4 regions of the Arthrobacter sp. BE255 genome follow, and region 4 is predicted to be linked to each of the others. Evidence: riboswitches for the same ligand, from Rfam matches in the RefSeq annotation. Region 4 holds a riboswitch; each other region holds the start of a gene.

Region 1 (4,372 bases), on a different contig from region 4:
CGTCAACGCTCAGGGTGCCCACAATCGAACGCAGTGAACCCGACAGGGTTTCCTGCGTGTAGTGATCGATGGCGTCCTGCTGGTCAAGGAAACGCTGGGCTGCCTTGCGGACAGAGATCTTGTCACCGCCGACCTTTACCTGGGCAACGCCGGCCAGCTTGAGCTGGATGCCGTTGTTGGAGATCGCTTCGATGGTGACTTCAACCTGACGCGACGACAGCGAGATGTGGCTTACGCGCTCGGTGATCGGGTTAACGAACGCCCGGTTGTTGATGATGACACGGGACTGGTCATCGGACGTTTCATCGGTTGTGTTCGGATCGCTCTTACCGGTGATGAGCATGGCCTCGTTCGGCTTAGCGAACCGGATGCTCGAAGTGTAGAAGATGAATCCCGCGATGAGCAGGAGGGCAAGTGCGCCCCCGCCGATCAGCATTACTGTCATTGTTCCCCCTGTTGATGTGTCAGATCGCGATGGTTGCCGCCGATCCTTGGACCCGGCGCCTTGGGGGACGCAGCACCGCTGAAGCAACCCGGTGACGTCCCCCATCGCACCGTGTTCCATCAAACCTTACGTCCAGTGGACGATCCAAAGCTCGGCCGGCCTACCGCTGCGCCTTGGCCTGTCAGCCGATACCCCTGGGCAATCGAGGGCGGACACAAGGTAACTCGCGGCACGGATCATTCCTGTTACCTAAACGTGACTTAACGGACGGGTTCGTGTACGGTCTTGGGGTGGCCCATCTGGATCGGGCTGCGTCCGGGCTGACGCCGAGCTCTGCCACATCCCGGACTCCCAACACATTAAGGCAGAGACGGGGGACCCACAGTCTTCGGGCCGCTGCCCAGCGGTCCTTGGGGTGAAGCCGTCACGTTTAACGTGCCGGCCGGTTGACCTCCGCCGAACCCGACAGCTAACTCCGCAGGCGTTGAGAGGCAACCATCATGTCCCGTTCGCTTGATCAGTCGCGCCCTTTTCGGACCGGGCGGCACCGCGCAGGTGCTGCGCCGGTCATCACCACTCCACTCACCCCCGCAAGTTCCGACGCCGAAGTGCCACATACCGGGCATGGTTCCACCGAACCGGCGTCCGCCCCGCTGCGACGACGCAGGGACAGGCGCCCGGCCATCGACGTACCGCCTGCCCCGGAATCAGGACGTCCCGCGGAAACTGCGTCTCCTGCAACCGAAGCCATACCGGCAATAGCCCCCATGGGTACCGCTCCGCAACGCCCACGGAGAGCCGCAGGCCGGGGCGGCGCACCAACAACAGCAGTTAGCCCCCAGGTAGCCGCTGCTTTCAGCTCCGATGCCCGGGCCATCCTGAAGAGAGCCGCTTCGGTTCGCGTTATCGGTCATCGAATGGCGATAGTCGCCGGCTCCCTTGCCGTGCTGCTTGCTGTCGGCACAGCCAGCCAGGCTACCGAGCTGCCCTTCTTCGGCAAGGAGTCGTCCGCCCAGGATGCTCCCGGCGCAACGGACGCGACTCGTGCAACGTCGGGAGCGCAGCCCACCTACGCTAATGGACGCGTGACTCCTTCGGGCGCACCGGGCACCCCGGCAGAGGCTGCCCCGGGCACCGGTAACGTGCCCGCCGCGTCGGATCCCAATGCCTCGTCTGTGCCAGCCGTCGCCGACCTCCCCATGCCAGTGGACGCTCCCACCCTGGCCGGAATTCTGGCTGACTCCCCCGCCGCAGTTCCGCCTTCACCGGGGCCCACTGTGATCCTTCAGCCGCCGGTTATTTCAGCGGCAACAACTGCTCCGCCAGCGTCTCCGGCAGGGGCCGCACCAGCACCCACGACGACGCCACCGGCCACCCCAACCACACCCACACCCACACCCACACCCACGCCAGTGGCCGCGTCGCCCGCCCCCTCGCCCACCGGTACCGCTGCCCCCTCCGATGAAGGGGATGACAACACCGACGAAGCAGTCGATACCCGCTCATATGCCAGCGCCCGCCTGGCGTCCTATGGATGGGGTGCAGATCAGATGACTGCCCTGAACGCGCTCTGGGACACGTCGGCAAAGTGGCGGCCGAGCCAGGTTGACCGAGGATTGGGCTACATCAAGGAACGCTATGGTTCGCCGGAAAAAGCCCTGGAATTCCGCGCCGAGAACAACTGGTACTGACCCTGGCAACTCCCCTTCACACCGGGGGAATCAGTCCCGCGGTCGCATCAGCGGCGGGTTGAGTACGGCACGCGCCGGCTGTCCGGCAGCCGGCCTGGCAGCTTCAGCCAGCCGGTAGAGGGCGGCAGGACGGCCGGCGTCGCCGGCCGTCATCCGCCCGGTATCTTCCAGGAAATCAGGCGTTCCTGTGGCCTTGCGGTGGAAGTTGCGGGGGTCAAGGCGGGTGCCCCAGACAGCCTCGTAGACGGCGCGGAGCTGGGCTATGGTGAACTCCTTCCCACAGAAAGCCGCCCCCAACGGCGAGTATTCGAGTTTTGCTTTCGCCCGCTCCAAGGCGTCACGGAGGATCCGCTCGTGATCAAAGGCGAGCTTCACTTCGCCGTTCATGACCTTCCTGACGGGGTACCAGGCAGCATGTGCGGCGTCGCTGCCAGCCGCCAGAACCGGAAAGTCCGGAGCGAGCAGCAGGTGGGCCACGGTGAGCACGTCCCCGCGCGGGTCGCGTCCCTTGGGGCCATAGCTGCCCAGTTGCTCCAAATGCCCTGGAAGATGCCCGACGCCGGTCTCCTCAGCCAGCTCCCGGCCCGCAGCATCCAGCAACTCCTCACCGGCCAGGACGAAACCGCCCGGCAGGGCGGGCTGGCCGCGGAAGGGATCTATCAGGCGGGTAATCAGCAGGACATTCAGGGTGCCGTCGCGAACGGTGAGGGCGACGACGTCGACGGTCACCGGGAAGCGCGCAGGAGCCGTGCGGGGTTCAGCCATGAAGCCATCCTAGATATTTATCGTCACCTTGACAATAAAGCCTCGACGATCCTACTGTCTAGTTATCGTCATAATGACGAAAACATAGAAGGAGAAGCTCATGGCAAGCATCAAGCGCTACCCCTGGATCAGCCACTTCCTGGGCAGCCCTACGGGATACGTCGTCCACCTGCAGCAAGGCCAGGTAAGGCACCAGGGTGTGGGCCAGGCGTTCTGGTTCCGGCCTGCGAACTCCGTGCTCAGCGAGGTCCCCGTGGATGACCAGGAACTGCCCACCCTGTTCCACGCCATCACCCGTGACCACCAGGACGTGAGCGTCCAGGCAAACGTGACCTACCGCTTCGTTGACCCCGTGTCAGTGTCCAGCCGCCTCGACTTCGGCCTCCAGCCGGCCGGTTCAGCTCCGGCCACGGGACGCGAACAGGTGGCCACGATCATCGGCCAGCTGTGCCAGAGCCATGCGATCGACCAGATCGCCACCACCACCCTCTCCGAAGCCCTCGAGCGCGGCGTCAGCCAGCTCCGGGCTGTCCTCACCGAAGCGCTCCGAACTGACGCGCGGCTCCTGTCCACCGGCATCGAGATCCTCGGGGTCCAGGTCCTGGCGGTCCGGCCCGAGTCCGACGTCGAACGTGCGCTCCAGACACCCGTCCGCGAACAGCTCCAGTCCGAGGCAGACCGGGCCGTGTACGAACGCCGGGCGGTCGCCGTCGAGCGTGAACGGACCATCTCCGAAAACGAAATGGCGAGCCAAATTGAACTGGCCACCCGGCGCGAACACCTGGTCGCCCAGGAGGGCGCCAACGCCCGGCGCCAGGCCGGGGAAAAGGCCGCCGCCGGCCTGATCGAGGCACAGGCTGCGGCCGAACGCCAAGTCATCACCACCTCCGCCGAAGCAAACCAGATCCGGCTGGTGGGCGAAGCGGCCGCGGCACGCGAAGCAGCCACCATGGAGGTCTACCGGGGCATGGAGCAGGCCACGCTGCTGGCTCTGGCGCTGCGCGAGGCTGCAGGATCGCTGCCCAACATCGGCAACCTCACCATCACCCCGGACCTCCTGAGCGGGGCACTGGCCGGGCTGTTCAGGGAGGCTCCCGTGGCCGGGACGCCGACGGCCATCACCAAGTAGGGACGCATCATGGCAACCCCGCGCATCGTCATCGTCCACCGCCGGACCGAGCTCCAGGAACTGCTGGACCGGCACGCCACACGCGGCCAGGCCGAATTCTTCCTCCGCACCAGGGGCCGCAGCATCCAGGACGTCCAGGAGCGGCACGACAGGCTCACCGCTGCGGTGGCCTCCCTGCGGACCGCAGTTCCCGCCGAATGGCGCCGTGCCGAAGTGGAACGTGCGGACCTCAGCCGCTTCCTGCTCGCACCGGAGGACATCATCGCCGTGGTGGGCCAGGACGGGCTGGTGGCCAACGCGGCGAAATATCTCAATGGCCAGCCCGTCATCGGCGTCGACCCG
Region 2 (4,372 bases), on a different contig from region 4:
GCCACATCTGCCTGTCCCGTGAGCAGGGGAGCCAGCAGCGGGTCCAGCGCCGATGGCTCGAGGTCCAGGTCAAGATACGCCAGAACCGGCGACGGCGACGCGAGCCAGACAGTGCGCAGGGCATTTCCACGCCCTGCCTCGCCCAGCCGGACAACGGTCACGTCGCGCAGATCCCGGGCTATCCGTTCGGCGATCCTCAAGGTCCCGTCCGTGCTGGCGTTGTCAGCGACCGTGATCCGGAACGAATGCGGGAAGGCGCTGCCGAGATGCCGGTGGAGGCGCCGGAGCGCGGCCTCGAGGCTCTGTTCCGCGTTATGGACAGGGACAGCCACCTCTAGGACAGGGACTCCGGGCAGGATCTCAACAGGGTGGCAGCGGGAGTCGGCTGCCGGCGTCGCGGGCAAGGGTCCGGTCCGCTGCGGTGCGCGGTGTGCCTGGCCAATAGGTGTCATGCATCAAGGATGGCGTTCGGTGTTGTGAAGGCTTTAGGCCATGGCTGTGAAGCTGCTGTGGAGGCGGCGACGCCAAAAGCAGCAGGCCCTGAACCGGGGGGATTCAGGGCCTGCTGCGTGCTTTGGCCGGAAGCCGGAGAGGCCGGCTTAGTACCAGTTGTGCGACAAGTGGAAGTTCAGGGCACCGCACGGTGACTGGTAGCGCTCCTGGATGTAGTTCAGGCCCCAGTTGATCTGCGTGCGGTAGTTGGTGAGGTAGTCCGCACCGGCGCTCGCCATCTTCTCGGCGGGCAGCGACTGGACGATGCCGTAGGCACCGCTGCTCGCATTGGTGGCCGTGGTGGTCCAGTCGGATTCCTTGGTCCACAGCGTCTGCAGGCACTGCATCTGGTCAGCGGACCAGCCATAGCTGGCGAGCTGGCCGGCAGCGTATGCCTGGGCTCCGGCCGGATCATTGACGGCCACCACGGGGGCAGGCGCCGGCTCGGGAGCAGGTGCCGGCTCGGCGGCCTGCGGGGCAACACTGATCTCAGCCGGTGCGGGCGCCGGGGCGGGCTGCGCCTGGATTTCGGCCTTTTCGAAGCTCAGTTTGGACTGGATGTCGGCGGCAGCTGATGCTGCGGGCGACGGCTGGGTTTCGCTCGCGGCTACCGGAAGGCTGGACTCGGAGGCCTGGCCCGCGGCACCCACGCCGATAAGCAGGGCACAGGCAGCGGTGAACATGGCTGCACGGCGGCCCAAAGACGGAATTTTAGCCAGCCGGGACGTGGCCGTTGCAGGTGCCGGTGCTTCCGCTTCCGGGAGCCTGCGGCGGCCGTGAGGTTTGATGGACCCGCTCTGCGGGCGTGTTTCTACCTTAAATTCAGACATGATGGATCGCCTCTCACACCTGCGGAGTTAGCTGTCGGGTTCGGATGAGGGCATCCGGCCACACGGAAACATCACGTGCTGGCTTCACCCCAAGGGCATCAAATGCCCGGGACTCTGGGTCCCCCGCCTCTGCCTGGTCAAGCGGAATCCGGGAAGCGGCAGAGCTTGGCGTCCTCCGGACATGCGGACCAAAAGGGAACCGCACCCAATCGACGGTACAGGAGGTTGGAGCTTAAGTCACATTTTGGTAACAGAGATCACGACGCCGGTGCGTTGCCTTGCATTGATCACGCAACCACTGGAAGGCGCAGCGCGAACTCGGTCCGGCCGGGCCGGGACGTCACCTCCACGCTCCCGCCGTGGGCTTCCACGATGGACTGGACAATGGACAGGCCCAGGCCGCTGGTGCCTTCCGACGCCGCGGCTCCGGCAGACGGTGCCGCGCCCGTGCGCGCGGCGTCTGCGCGGGCAAACCGGGCGAAAACATGGTCCACGAATTCGGCCGGGATCCCCCCGCCGTCGTCCGTCACAGACACCACGGCACTGCCGTCAGCCGACCTCATCACGGCCGTGGTCACCGTAGTGCCGGGAGCCGTGTGCTTGCGGGCGTTGGAGAGCAGGTTGACCAGTACCTGGCGCAGCTGGGAGGCGTCGCCGTTGACCGCCAGTGGCTCGTCCGGAAGTTCCAGGTGCCAGTTGTGGTCCGGTGCGATGACTTTCTCGTCGCTGACCGTCTCGACCACCAGTTGCGTGAGGTCCACTTCGCTGAGTTTCAGCGGCTGGCCCTCATCCAGCCGGGCAAGCAGGAGCAGGTCCTCCACCAGGGTGGTCATCCGCTCGGACTGGCTTTGAACCCGGGCCAGCGACTTCCGCCCATCCGGGGTGAAATTCTCGGTCATCCGCATCAGCTCGGTGTAGCCGCGGATCGCCGTCAGCGGGGTGCGCAGCTCGTGCGATGCATCGGCAACGAACTGCCGCACCTTGGTCTCGCTCCGCTGCCTCGCCTGCAGCGCGCTGGCCACGTTGTCCAGCATGAGGTTCAGCGCGTGCCCCACGCTGCCCACCTCGGTCCCGGGGTTGGAGTTCGACGGCGGGACGCGCACCGCGAGTGCCACCTCACCGGCGTCCAGTGGGAGCCGCGAAACGCGCGTAGCGACTTCGGACAGCTGCTCCAGCGGCTGCATGGTGCGCCGGATCAGGATGGTCCCGGCCAGGCCGATCAGCACCAGCCCGCCGAGGGAAACAAACACAAACGTCCACACCAGGGAGGTGAGCGTGCTTTCCTTCCCGGCGAGCGGAAGCCCGGTCACCAGGACATCGCCGTAGTTGGTCTGCACCGCCACCAGCCGGTAATCGCCGTTGGAGAGTGTCCTGTCCACCGGGATGGAGTCCTTCTGGAGCGCAAGCAGGATCTCCTTGTCCTGGGCGGACAGGGGGGAGCGGGTGGTGTCGGAGGCCAGGAACCCGGCACTGTTGACCTGGCTGTCCAGGATCCGGGCGTTGAGAGTGCCCACGCTCTGGCCGCGGGAATCGAGCGGGTCAGGCCGGCCGTTGAAGCCACCCAGCGGCGGGCGGCCGGGGTCGTTGGAACGGGAGGCGGCCTGGCTGAGCTGTTCGTCGAGCTGGCGGGTCAGGAACGAATCCATGGACGCGTAGCTGAACAGGCCCACCGCTCCGCAGATGGCCACCAGCAGGGCCATGGCCACCAGGACGAGGCGGGTGCGCAGGTGCCACGTGGACGGCTTGAGCCAGCTCCGGCCGTGTGTGCGCGCAACACCGGAAAGGGACACGGCCTAGTCCGCCGGCTTGATGACGTATCCGGCGCCGCGCACGGTGTGGATCATGGGCGGATGCACGGCATCGACCTTCTTGCGGAGGTAGGAGATGTACAGTTCCACGATGTTGGCTTGCCCGCCGAAGTCGTAGTCCCAGACCCGGTCCAGGATCTGCGCCTTGCTGATGACCCGCTTGGGGTTCTCCATGAGGTACCGGAGCAGCTCGAACTGGGTGGCGGTCAGCTGGAGCTGGTCGCCTGCCCTGGTCACTTCGCGGGTGTCGATGTTGAGGACGAGGTCGCCCACCACCAGTTCCGCGGTGTCCATCGCCGCCACGCCGGAGCGCTGGACCAGCCGGTGCAGCCGGAGCAGGACCTCCTCCATGCTGAAGGGTTTGGTGACGTAGTCGTCGCCGCCGGCGGCCAGGCCTACGATCCGGTCCTGGACAGCGTCCTTGGCAGTCAGGAAGAGCGCAGGTACCTCCGGCGCGAACGCACGGATCCTGGTCAGCAGCTCAACGCCGTCGAACCCGGGAAGCATCACGTCAAGGACCAGGACGTCAGGGCGGAACTCCTTGGCGAGTTTCACCGCCTCCGGGCCGTCCGCGGCAACGGCTACCGACCAGCCGGCCATGCGAAGCCCCATGCTCATCAGTTCGGAAAGGCTGGGCTCGTCGTCGACCACCAGGGCGCGGATGGGGGAACCGTCCGGGTGGGTGAGCTGGGGAAGGTTGTTGGTCATGGAGTGCGAAGTGGCCATGGGACAACTCTCCGATCTGTCGGTTAGCCCGCGCTATGGGCTTCCTGTGCGCGGGCTGTGAATCCCAGCCTAGCGAGCTGGAAGGTCCGCAACGGCGTTCTGCCTGCACCTCTGTGAGGGGTTGCGGCCCTTCCGGCGACAGATCGGCGGGAAAATTTTTTGTCCGGATGGCGGAGGAGCTGGACATGACGCCAAACCAGGGGACGTGTTTCAGCAATTCCACCGCTGGTGAATCCAGATGGCGTATTCGGAGTCTTCGGCGAAGATTATTCGGGAAAAGAGGTTTTCCAACCAATCGTTCTAGAAAACACCTGTTATTTTATTGATGTCCCAGAATCGTGATCTGAACCACATTCTCAGAATTCGTCTCACTATGCGGAACGATGCGCCCATTGTTACTTGCAAGTTGTCATTGTTACGTTGCACACTTCAATTGTGAACAAGAACTCAACAGCACCTGCAGCCGCAGAATATTGGCCCAGCACACCCGCTGCTGCCGACATGCGCTGTTGTCGA
Region 3 (4,372 bases), on a different contig from region 4:
AATGCCGTACGCACCGGAGTAGGGGTTGGTGGCTGTGGTCAGCCAGTTGGATTCCTTTGTCCACAGCTGCGCCAGGCACGGGAACTGGTCCTGGCCCCAGCCGTAGGCGGACAACCGGCCGGAGGCGTAGCTCTTGGCGCCGGCTGGATCATTGACCGCACCGCCCGGAACTATGGGCACGACGACAGGTGGCGGCGTCGGCGTCGGACTCGGCGTAGGAGCCGGGGCGGGCGCCGCCGGTGCAGCTGGCGCGGCCGGTGCCGGGTTCACGGGTTTTTGCGCGGCGGCGAGGGCCGCAGCTTTGGCTGCTGCCTCAGCCTGTTGGCGTGCCTGCTCCTGCGCAGCGGCGCGCTTGGCAGCCTGCGCCGCTTCGTAGGCGGCCAGGGCGGCCTGGCCCTGCCGGAACTCGCCCTCGACCGCGGCGGTGGTGTCTTTGAGCGACGCCAGCTGGGCCGTCAGTTCCTGGCCGTGTTCCTGCTGCTCCGCAATCTGCCGTGACATGGCCTGCTGGGCGGCCTGGGCGGCGTCGAGCTTGTCCTTCGCTTCCCCTGACAGGCGCCCGCGTTCTGCCCTCGCTGCCTGCTCCTGCTCCGACAGGGCGCTGGAGACCCGTTCGGCGGCTGCGGATTTGTTGACCAGGGCTGCTGTCTTGTCGCTGACTATCTGGACGATGTTGAGGCCCTGGATGCTGTTGGTCTGGACGGCGTCGAGGGCAACGAAGAATCCCATGTTGGTGCCGCCGGTCTTGTACGACTGCGCTGCCAGCGCACCGATTTCCCTTTTGTACTGTCCAAGTTCGGCCGTTGCGCGTGCTGTCTGGGCGGTGAGGACATCCACCTTGGCACTGGCCGCCTGAAGTGCTGCTTCAGCGACGGCGTACTCGGCGGCGGAGGTGACGGCCGCGCTGCCGAGCGCTTCGGCCTGTGCCTGCAGCCCGCCCAGCAGATCGTTGATCCTGGTGACCTCTGCGGCCTTGCCGGCCTCGCTTTGCTTGGCGTTCTGCACGTCCTGCCAGGAGGGGTAACCGCCGGGCGGGGCGTCGTCGTCGGCGTAGGAAGGAAGCAGGGCAGCCGACCCCATCAGGGCAACGGCCAGCACGCCCGCGATGGCGGGCAGCCTCATTCTGTGAGCAAACCGGGACATAGTTGGTGAGCTTACCGGGCAAAACGCCCGGTCAGCCGTTCCTGGCCCAACATTGTTACCCAGCGGAGATCCCGGGTCGCCGTCCGCCAGTCCGGTGTATCAGGGCATCATCAAAAGAGGTCCTGCAGGCCAGCACGAGATCGCCTTTATCACACCTTCATCGAATTGTTGCGTCACAAACCCGCGGATACCCGATTTTCTTGTGAATCAGGACGCGCTTGGTGAACTCTTTTCGGCATATAGGGAATGCCACCCTGACCTGCGGCGCTAGTCTCCCGAGGCGCAGGAACGGGTGCACGAACCGGACGGACTTCCGCCCTACATTCCGTTACCGGAATGTGACATTCCAATCCGTCGCTGGTTATGGTCGTGCAGTGCCCCGGCTCAAGCCGGGACATTCCCGCCAGTATGCCGAGCCCTGCCACTGACCCGGGACCCCAGCGCATTCCACTGGCAGGGACGGGGGAACCACGTTTCCACGGCTTCTTTCGAAGCCTTGGGGTTAAGTCGGTATCGCTCCGTCCCGTGCGGAGCCGTAACCGGCCGGGTGTCTCCGACCCGAACCCGACAGCTCACCCCGCAGGCATGGGAGAGGCGATCACCCGTGTCAAAGAACCTTAATGCCGTACGCCATCGTGCGAACCTTGTCCGCCCCACCGCCCTCGTCGGCCCGTCCGCAACGGGCACAGCCCGCGCACTGGCGTTCGGCCGGCCTGCACTTGCTGCCGTTGCCGCATCCGCCCTGCTTTTCAGCGTGGGAACCCCCGCACAGGCCGGCGTCCACGGACCCGACAGTTCCGGGACCGTCAATGTTCAGGGCCAGACCAGCGCTCCGGCCGCAGCTCCCGTAGCTGCTCCCGCGGCGGCCCCTGCCCCGGCAGCCGCGGCCACCGTCTACACCGTGGTGTCCGGCGACACCCTGGGCGCTATTTCCGCCGCCTACGGCGTGGCCCTCAGCGACGTCCTGTCGGTCAACGGCCTGACGATGACCACCATCATCTACCCCGGCGACCAGATCCAGATCCCGGGTGCCGGCTACACCGCACCGGCTCCCGTGGCCAAGGCAGCAGCGGCCCCCACCGCTCCGGCCAACACCGGCGTCAAGCTGGCCTCCACCTCCGCCCCCGTGGCGCAGGCTCCGTCCGGCTCGCTCGGCGCGGCCATCCTGGCCTCCGCTTACTCCCAGCTCGGCATCCAGCAGGACTGCACCGCCATGGTGGAGAAGGCCCTGCGCTCGGTAGGCAAGAGTGTGGGAGACCTGGCGCCAACCCAGTTCTTCGCGTACGGCTCCGTGGTGGGTACTCCTGCCGCTGGTGACCTGGTCATCACGGCCGGCCATGTGGGCGTCTACGCCGGAAACGGCCAGGTTGTCAGCGGCGGCGTGGACGGCTACAAGACCGAAGTCCACTCACTCAGCTGGCTGGCCGGAGCGTCCTTCGTCCGCGTAGCGTGATCCGGCCGTGCACGACGGCGGCGGGCGGCACCCAGCCGCGCGCCGCCGTCGTCCATCCCTTGTGTTCGCTCAGGTCCCGCAGAAGGTCCGGTAATTCCCGAAGTCAACCGGCGCGGGACCGGCGTAGCGTTCCAGGCCGGGACGCTCGGTGTATGGGTTCGCCAGGACGTCCACCAGGCGGCGGAACGGGTCCAGGTCGCCTGCAGTAGCGGCGGCCAGAGCCTCCTCCACCAGGTGGTTCCTGGGAATGTAGGCGGGGTTCACCCGATCCATCAAGCCTGTGTCCGGTGCCAGGGCAAGCCATCGTTTGGCCCATGCATCGAATGCTGCCGGGTCCGCGAACATGGCCCGGACAGTGTCAGGCGTGCCCCGGGCTGCCGAGCCGAGGCTCCGGAAGAACGAGGTGTAATCAATCTGTCCTTCCTCAAGCAGTGCCAGCAAGTCGTTCACCAGTAGGGATACTGCGTCGTCGTCCGGTTCCGCGGCCAGCCCAAGCTTGGATGTCATCCCGGCGGACCAGGCCGCGCTGTACAGCTTCCGGAACCCGCCCAGGGACTCCACTGCGAGCGCAACCGCCTGTTCCTGGTCCTCATGGAGCAGGGGCAGAAGGGCCTCGGCCAGCCGGGTGAGGTTCCATTCTGCAATGTGCGGCTGGTTCGCGTAGGCGTAGCGTCCGCCCGCGTCGATGGAGCTGTAGACCGCACCGGGGTTGAAGGCATCCATGAACGCGCAGGGTCCGTAGTCGATGGTTTCGCCTGAAATGGTCATGTTGTCCGTATTCATCACCCCGTGGACGAAGCCCACGAGCATCCACTGGGCCACCAGCGACGCCTGGGCGGCGATAACGGCATCGAACAACGCCAGATAGGGCTGCCCGGCCTGCGCGGCGTCCGGATGGTGGCGGCTGATCGCGTGGTCGGCCAGGCGCCGGAGGAGTTCGGTGTCACCATTGACGCGGGCGAACTGGAAGCTGCCCACGCGCAGGTGGCTGCTCGCAACGCGGGTGAGCACAGCCCCGGGAAGCATGGTTTCGCGGCGGACGGGGCGTCCTGTGGCCACAACGGCGAGTGACCGCGTCGTGGGGATGCCCATGGCGTGCATGGCTTCACTGACAATGTATTCGCGCAGCATCGGACCGACGACGGCCAGGCCGTCACCGGCGCGGGCGAAAGGCGTACGGCCGGAGCCTTTGAGATGGACATCGCGCAGTCGCCCGTGGACGTCGGTGACCTCGCCGAGCAGCAGTGCGCGACCGTCGCCCAGCAGCGGCGAGTACCCGCCAAACTGATGACCGGCGTAGGCCTGGGCTACCGGGGTGGCGCCTTCCGGGATCCTGTTGCCGATCAGCATCAGCGTCCCCTCGGGCGTCCGCAGGGACGACGGATCCAGGCCCAGTTCACTGGCCAAGGCTTCATTCAGGACGAGGAGCTCCGGTGCCGGCGCTTCCTCCGCCTGCCACGGAACAGCAAGCTCCTCGAATTCCCGGGCGAAGCGGCCGTCAAAGGTGAGCGTTGCTGGGGTTGTGGTGCTCATGTTTCAAGACTACCCGTGCCGGCGGCGGCACCGGCGGCGTAAAATTTCGGTACCGGTTCATCACTGCCCCGGGCAGTGACGGTCATGGAAAGGTCGCGGTCGCCATGGTCAGGAATCCCTTCGGGCATCATCAGCAGGAAGACAAACGGTCGGCTGATTCAGCTCACCGAAGCCATCGGTCCTGGCTGAAACGGGAGGACGCAGGGTTTGAGCACGGGCGGAGCAGCCTGTTCTTCCTGGCCC
Region 4 (4,372 bases):
GACAGGCCCCGGGATCCACAGCGCGATGCGCGCCGCCGCCGGGGCCCCTTCCGGCAGATCACCGATTTCGCGGCCGCCAGCGGCGTTGGCCAAAAGGCAGGCATTGCCCTTGCCGCCACCGGCCTGGTGCTCACTGTCACGGTGCCGGCCACCAGCCCCGTGCTGGCCACTCCCGACGCCGGCCAGCAGGCGTCGGCTGTTTCCGCAGCTCCGCAGCCTGAAATCTCCGCCGAAGCAGCCGCAAGAATCGACTTCAGCCGCTCCTCCGTGGTCACCCAGGGCGATCCCGACGGCAAGCTCAAGCAGCTCCTGAGCGCCCAGTCCGCGGGCTCGATCACCAGGGCCGCATCCGCAGGCAGCCTGGGCGCCCCGCTGGCCAGCCTCGTCACCGCTTCGCCGTTCGGCTACCGCGTCAGCCCCATCACCGGCGGCACCGGCGACTTCCACCGCGGCCAGGACTACGTGGCCCAGTGCGGCACCTCTGTCCTGGCAGCAGCCAGCGGCACCGTGACTTTCGCCGGATGGCACCAGTACGGCGGCGGCAACCGCGTGGTGGTGGATCACGGCAACGGCCTTGAAACCACGTACAACCACCTCTCGTCGTTCAACGTCAAGGTTGGCCAGACGGTCAGCCGCGGCGACGTGGTGGCGCTCAGCGGCACCACGGGAGCCTCCACCGGCTGCCACCTCCACTTCGAGGTCCAGGTCAACGGTGAAGTCGTTGACCCCACCGGCTGGCTCTAGCCAAATGATGGCAAGCTCTCACATTCGCGTGACATCCCGTGACCTGAATGTGACATTCGATCTGAACTCCTGTAACGTCTAACGTGCGTCAACTTTTCCGAAGTTGACGTTCTTGAGTGGATTGCCTAGCTCTGCCACCGCTCAAGGTCCGTTCGCATGACATCGTCTGGCAGGGGCGGGGGAACCAATTTTGGTCTTCGAAGTCTGAAGGCCTTGGGGTTAAGTCGCAAAGCTTCCTAGGAAGCGGCGTGGCCGGGTGAACTCCCATCCGAATCCGACAGCTCACCTCGTAGGCATTGGGAGAGGCTACCTTCGTGTCTTCACGCCATAATTCCGCGCGTCACCGCGCGCAAACGGTTCGCACCAACCCTTTGGGCCCCGTGTCCAAGGCTGTCAGTGCGAATGCCGGGACCGTAGGTCGCCAGGCTGCTGTCATCGCAGCTGCATCAGGTCTGATCCTGAGCATGGGGCTTCCGGCCAACGCGGCGGACACCACCGCCGGCGTATCCGCATCCACCGAGTCCGGCTCGCAGACTGCCCTTGCCGTCACCGCTGCCCCCACGGCCACCGTCTCCTTCGAGCGTCCCGTGGTCAAGACCACGCCGGCCCCGAAGGTCGAAACGGTCCGTGCGCAGTCCACTGACACGGAACGGACTTCCGAGGCAACGGCCACCAAAGCCAGCAAGCTGACGGACGCCGTATCCTCTGCGGCCGCATCCGGCCTGGCAGCCATCGCCTACACCGGCATCGGCCACCCCTACGTCTGGGGCGGCACCTCTCCCAGCGGCTGGGACTGCTCCGGATTCACCCAGTGGGTCTACGCCCAGGCCGGCATCAGCATTCCGCGTGTCAACGCCTGGACGGCCATGACGCCCACCGCAACACCCTCTCCCGGTGACCTCGTTGTACAGAATGGCGGCGCGCACGTAGGCATCTACGTTGGCAACGGCATGATGATCAGCGCCCTGAACCCGTCACAGGGAACGCTGCTGCACTCCGTGGCCTCCACCGGCGGCGGATCCTTCTACACCATGAAGTAGAAGAACCCTTCCCCGCTAGAACACTTTTCGCTAAATCCCCGTTCGGGGTGTGCCGGCGTACCCCCAAGATGCCGGCGCACCCACAGCCCTTGGCCTGCCTGCGCGGTCCTAAGGAAAACGAAAGAGAGAAATAATGACTACACGTGCAACTGTTGCACGGCACCGCGCGGAGGTCACCAAGACCAACTCGCTGGCTGTCATTGCCAAGGCCGTCGGCGACAACGCCGGTGGCATGGGTCGCCAGGCCGCGGTTATCGCTGCTGCCTCCGGCCTGGTCCTGACCAGTGGTATCGCAGCCAACGCTGCAGACACCAACGTCCAGCGTGAATCCGCCTCCGCTTCCAACCTTGAGGTTGAGGTTTCCGCTCCGGCCGTCATCTCGGCCGCTTCCACCATTGCCATCTCCTACGAGAAGCCCGCCGTGACCACCACGCCGGCTCCCGTCGTGGAAGCACCCGAGCCCGTAGCTGAGGCTCCGGCTCCCGCAGCCCAGGCTGTTGCCACCGTCAAGGTAGCCGCAGCCGTAGCACCGAAGGCCCCGGTTGCTGCCAGCAGCAAGGGCCAGGCCATCCTGTCCGCAGCCTACGCGCAGCTCGGCGTTATGCAGGACTGCACCATGCTGGTGACGAACTCCCTGGCTGCCGTGGGTATCAACTTCCACGACTGGCCCGCCGGCTACCTGTCCCTGGGACAGACCGTGAGCGCCGCCGAGGCCCAGCCCGGCGACCTGATCTACTACGCCGACGGCGGCGCTGGCGTTGCCCACATCGCTGTCTACGCCGGCAACGGCCAGGCAGTGCACGGCGGCTACAACGGCAACCAGACCGTTGTTTTCAGCGCCAACGTAGGCTCCGGCCCGGTTTTCATCCGCGTCCGCTAATCTCCACGGCAACGCTTCGCAAGGACCCCCGCCCTACGGCGGGGGTCCTCTGCTTTAACGGCTTCTTCGCCGTCACGACCCCGGCAGCGGACCGTCGACACGGGCACACCCCAAAACCGCGGATTAGTTGATCCCGGCTTTCTTTGTTTACTCTTGTGGTGTCGATCCATAGCCCGGACATGCCGGGGGCAGCCGGCCCTCGCGCCCCTGACGGGTGCGGCCGTGAAGAGGTACGTGCATGCGCACTCTCGTTCTGAATGCTGGATATGAACCGCTGGCGGTAATCACCTTCCGCCGGGCGCTGGTCCTTGTGCTCACAGGGAAGGCAAGCGTTGTAGCGGAAGGCGAGGACCCTGTAGTGGGGCCGCAGGAGATTCTGGGCCGCCCGTCCGTGATCCTCCTGAACCGCTACATCCGCCCCCGATACAACCAGTCCACTGCCGTGAGCCGCCGGGGAGTGCTGCGCCGGGACGGGCACAGGTGTGCATACTGCGGCAAAGCGGCGCACACCATTGACCATGTCCAGCCCAAGTCCCGCGGCGGCGCCGATTCCTGGGAAAACCTGGTCGCTGCATGCCTGCGCTGCAACAACGTCAAAGGTGACCACACACCGGGGGAGATGGGCTGGAAGCTCCGTTTCATCCCGGAACCACCGCACGGCACCATCTGGCAGATCAAGGAACTGGAAAAGCCCACGCCCGCGTGGGACCCCTTCCTCCTGCCTGAAAAAGCTGCCTGACCAGTTCCTCCCGGCCCGCTAGGCTGGGATTGTGCTTTCTGATGCCTTCGAATTCGACGCCGTCGTCCTGGCGGGTGGCCGCTCGTCGCGGCTGGGTGGCGTGCCCAAGCAGGCGCTGACGTACGACGGCGCCACCCTCCTGCAGCGGTCCCTGGCCGCGGCGGCAGGCGCGCGTTCGGCCGTGGTGGTGGGCCCGGACCCGGGCCGGTTGCCCGGTGGAGTGATCACCTGCCGGGAGGAACCGCCGTTTGCCGGACCGGCGTCGGCAATTGCCGCGGGGCTGGGCGCGCTCGGTGGAACGGACGGGCCGCGTCCGCCCTTCACCCTGCTGCTGGCCTGCGACATGCCGAACGTGGGTGCTGCGGTCCAGACCCTTCGTCTGGCCCTTCGGCCCGGCGACGGCGCCATGGCCGTCTCGCCGGACGGACACCGCCAGCCCCTCGTGGGTTTTTACAGCACTGCGGCACTGCAGCGTTCGGTGCAGGACCTGGTCTCGCGCGGTGCCTTAATGAACGGCTCTGTGTCCGCTCTCCTTGCTAGGCTGGACGTGCAGCTTGTCACCGTCCCGGCGGGCTCCACTGATGACGTGGATACCTGGGATGATGCCGCCGCGCTTGGAGTGGCCGGCCGGGACCATGACCAGGTTCCGGACCTGCGTGGCCGCAGTTGAATTGGGAGGCAGTCAGTGAAGAGCCAGGATGAGACGCTGGAAGAATGGTGCAGGGCGCTCCTTCAGGCCTACGAGCTCGAAGACGTCCAGGTAGACGTTAACGCCATCCTTTCGCTTGCCGGAGTGGCTGCGCATTCGGTGGTGCGGCCGGCCGCGCCGCTGACCACATTTATTGCGGGCTTTGCCGCAGGACTTGCCTCAGGCTCGGGCCGTGCCACGGACGCCGCGTCCATGTCGGCGGCCATGGACGTGGCCCGCACCCTGGCCGCGGACTACGATTCTGCCTCCGCCGGGACCCC

The links. Region 4 has a riboswitch for cyclic di-AMP ahead of J2X42_RS16860 (NlpC/P60 family protein). Riboswitches for the same ligand answer to the same signal wherever they lie in the genome.
Region 1: it holds a riboswitch for cyclic di-AMP, as region 4 does, so the genes downstream of both, J2X42_RS06990 (hypothetical protein) here and J2X42_RS16860 (NlpC/P60 family protein) in region 4, are expected to answer to the same signal.
Region 2: it holds a riboswitch for cyclic di-AMP, as region 4 does, so the genes downstream of both, J2X42_RS17735 (hypothetical protein) here and J2X42_RS16860 (NlpC/P60 family protein) in region 4, are expected to answer to the same signal.
Region 3: it holds a riboswitch for cyclic di-AMP, as region 4 does, so the genes downstream of both, J2X42_RS07015 (LysM domain-containing protein) here and J2X42_RS16860 (NlpC/P60 family protein) in region 4, are expected to answer to the same signal.

What each region holds. Positions count from the first base shown of each region.
Region 1 is NZ_JAVDWK010000003.1:137,458-141,829, reverse strand. Features, by position in the region: gene J2X42_RS06995 (SPFH domain-containing protein) at 1-445, opposite strand, end outside; cyclic di-AMP (ydaO/yuaA leader) riboswitch at 760-943, shown strand; gene J2X42_RS06990 (hypothetical protein) at 1,363-2,136, shown strand; gene J2X42_RS06985 (NrtR DNA-binding winged helix domain-containing protein) at 2,167-2,901, opposite strand; gene J2X42_RS06980 (SPFH domain-containing protein) at 3,002-4,030, shown strand; gene J2X42_RS06975 (hypothetical protein) at 4,040-4,372, shown strand, end outside.
Region 2 is NZ_JAVDWK010000011.1:123,719-128,090, forward strand. Features, by position in the region: gene J2X42_RS17730 (glycosyltransferase) at 1-452, opposite strand, end outside; gene J2X42_RS17735 (hypothetical protein) at 600-1,322, opposite strand; cyclic di-AMP (ydaO/yuaA leader) riboswitch at 1,328-1,486, opposite strand; gene J2X42_RS17740 (HAMP domain-containing sensor histidine kinase) at 1,610-3,112, opposite strand; gene J2X42_RS17745 (response regulator transcription factor) at 3,116-3,856, opposite strand.
Region 3 is NZ_JAVDWK010000003.1:145,113-149,484, reverse strand. Features, by position in the region: gene J2X42_RS07020 (lytic transglycosylase domain-containing protein) at 1-1,122, opposite strand, end outside; cyclic di-AMP (ydaO/yuaA leader) riboswitch at 1,543-1,744, shown strand; gene J2X42_RS07015 (LysM domain-containing protein) at 1,748-2,596, shown strand; gene J2X42_RS07010 (protein adenylyltransferase SelO family protein) at 2,666-4,129, opposite strand.
Region 4 is NZ_JAVDWK010000010.1:145,204-149,575, reverse strand. Features, by position in the region: gene J2X42_RS16865 (M23 family metallopeptidase) at 1-744, shown strand, start outside; cyclic di-AMP (ydaO/yuaA leader) riboswitch at 892-1,054, shown strand; gene J2X42_RS16860 (NlpC/P60 family protein) at 1,125-1,784, shown strand; gene J2X42_RS16855 (NlpC/P60 family protein) at 1,918-2,664, shown strand; gene J2X42_RS16850 (HNH endonuclease) at 2,903-3,403, shown strand; gene J2X42_RS16845 (NTP transferase domain-containing protein) at 3,435-4,073, shown strand; gene J2X42_RS16840 (DUF6457 domain-containing protein) at 4,089-4,372, shown strand, end outside.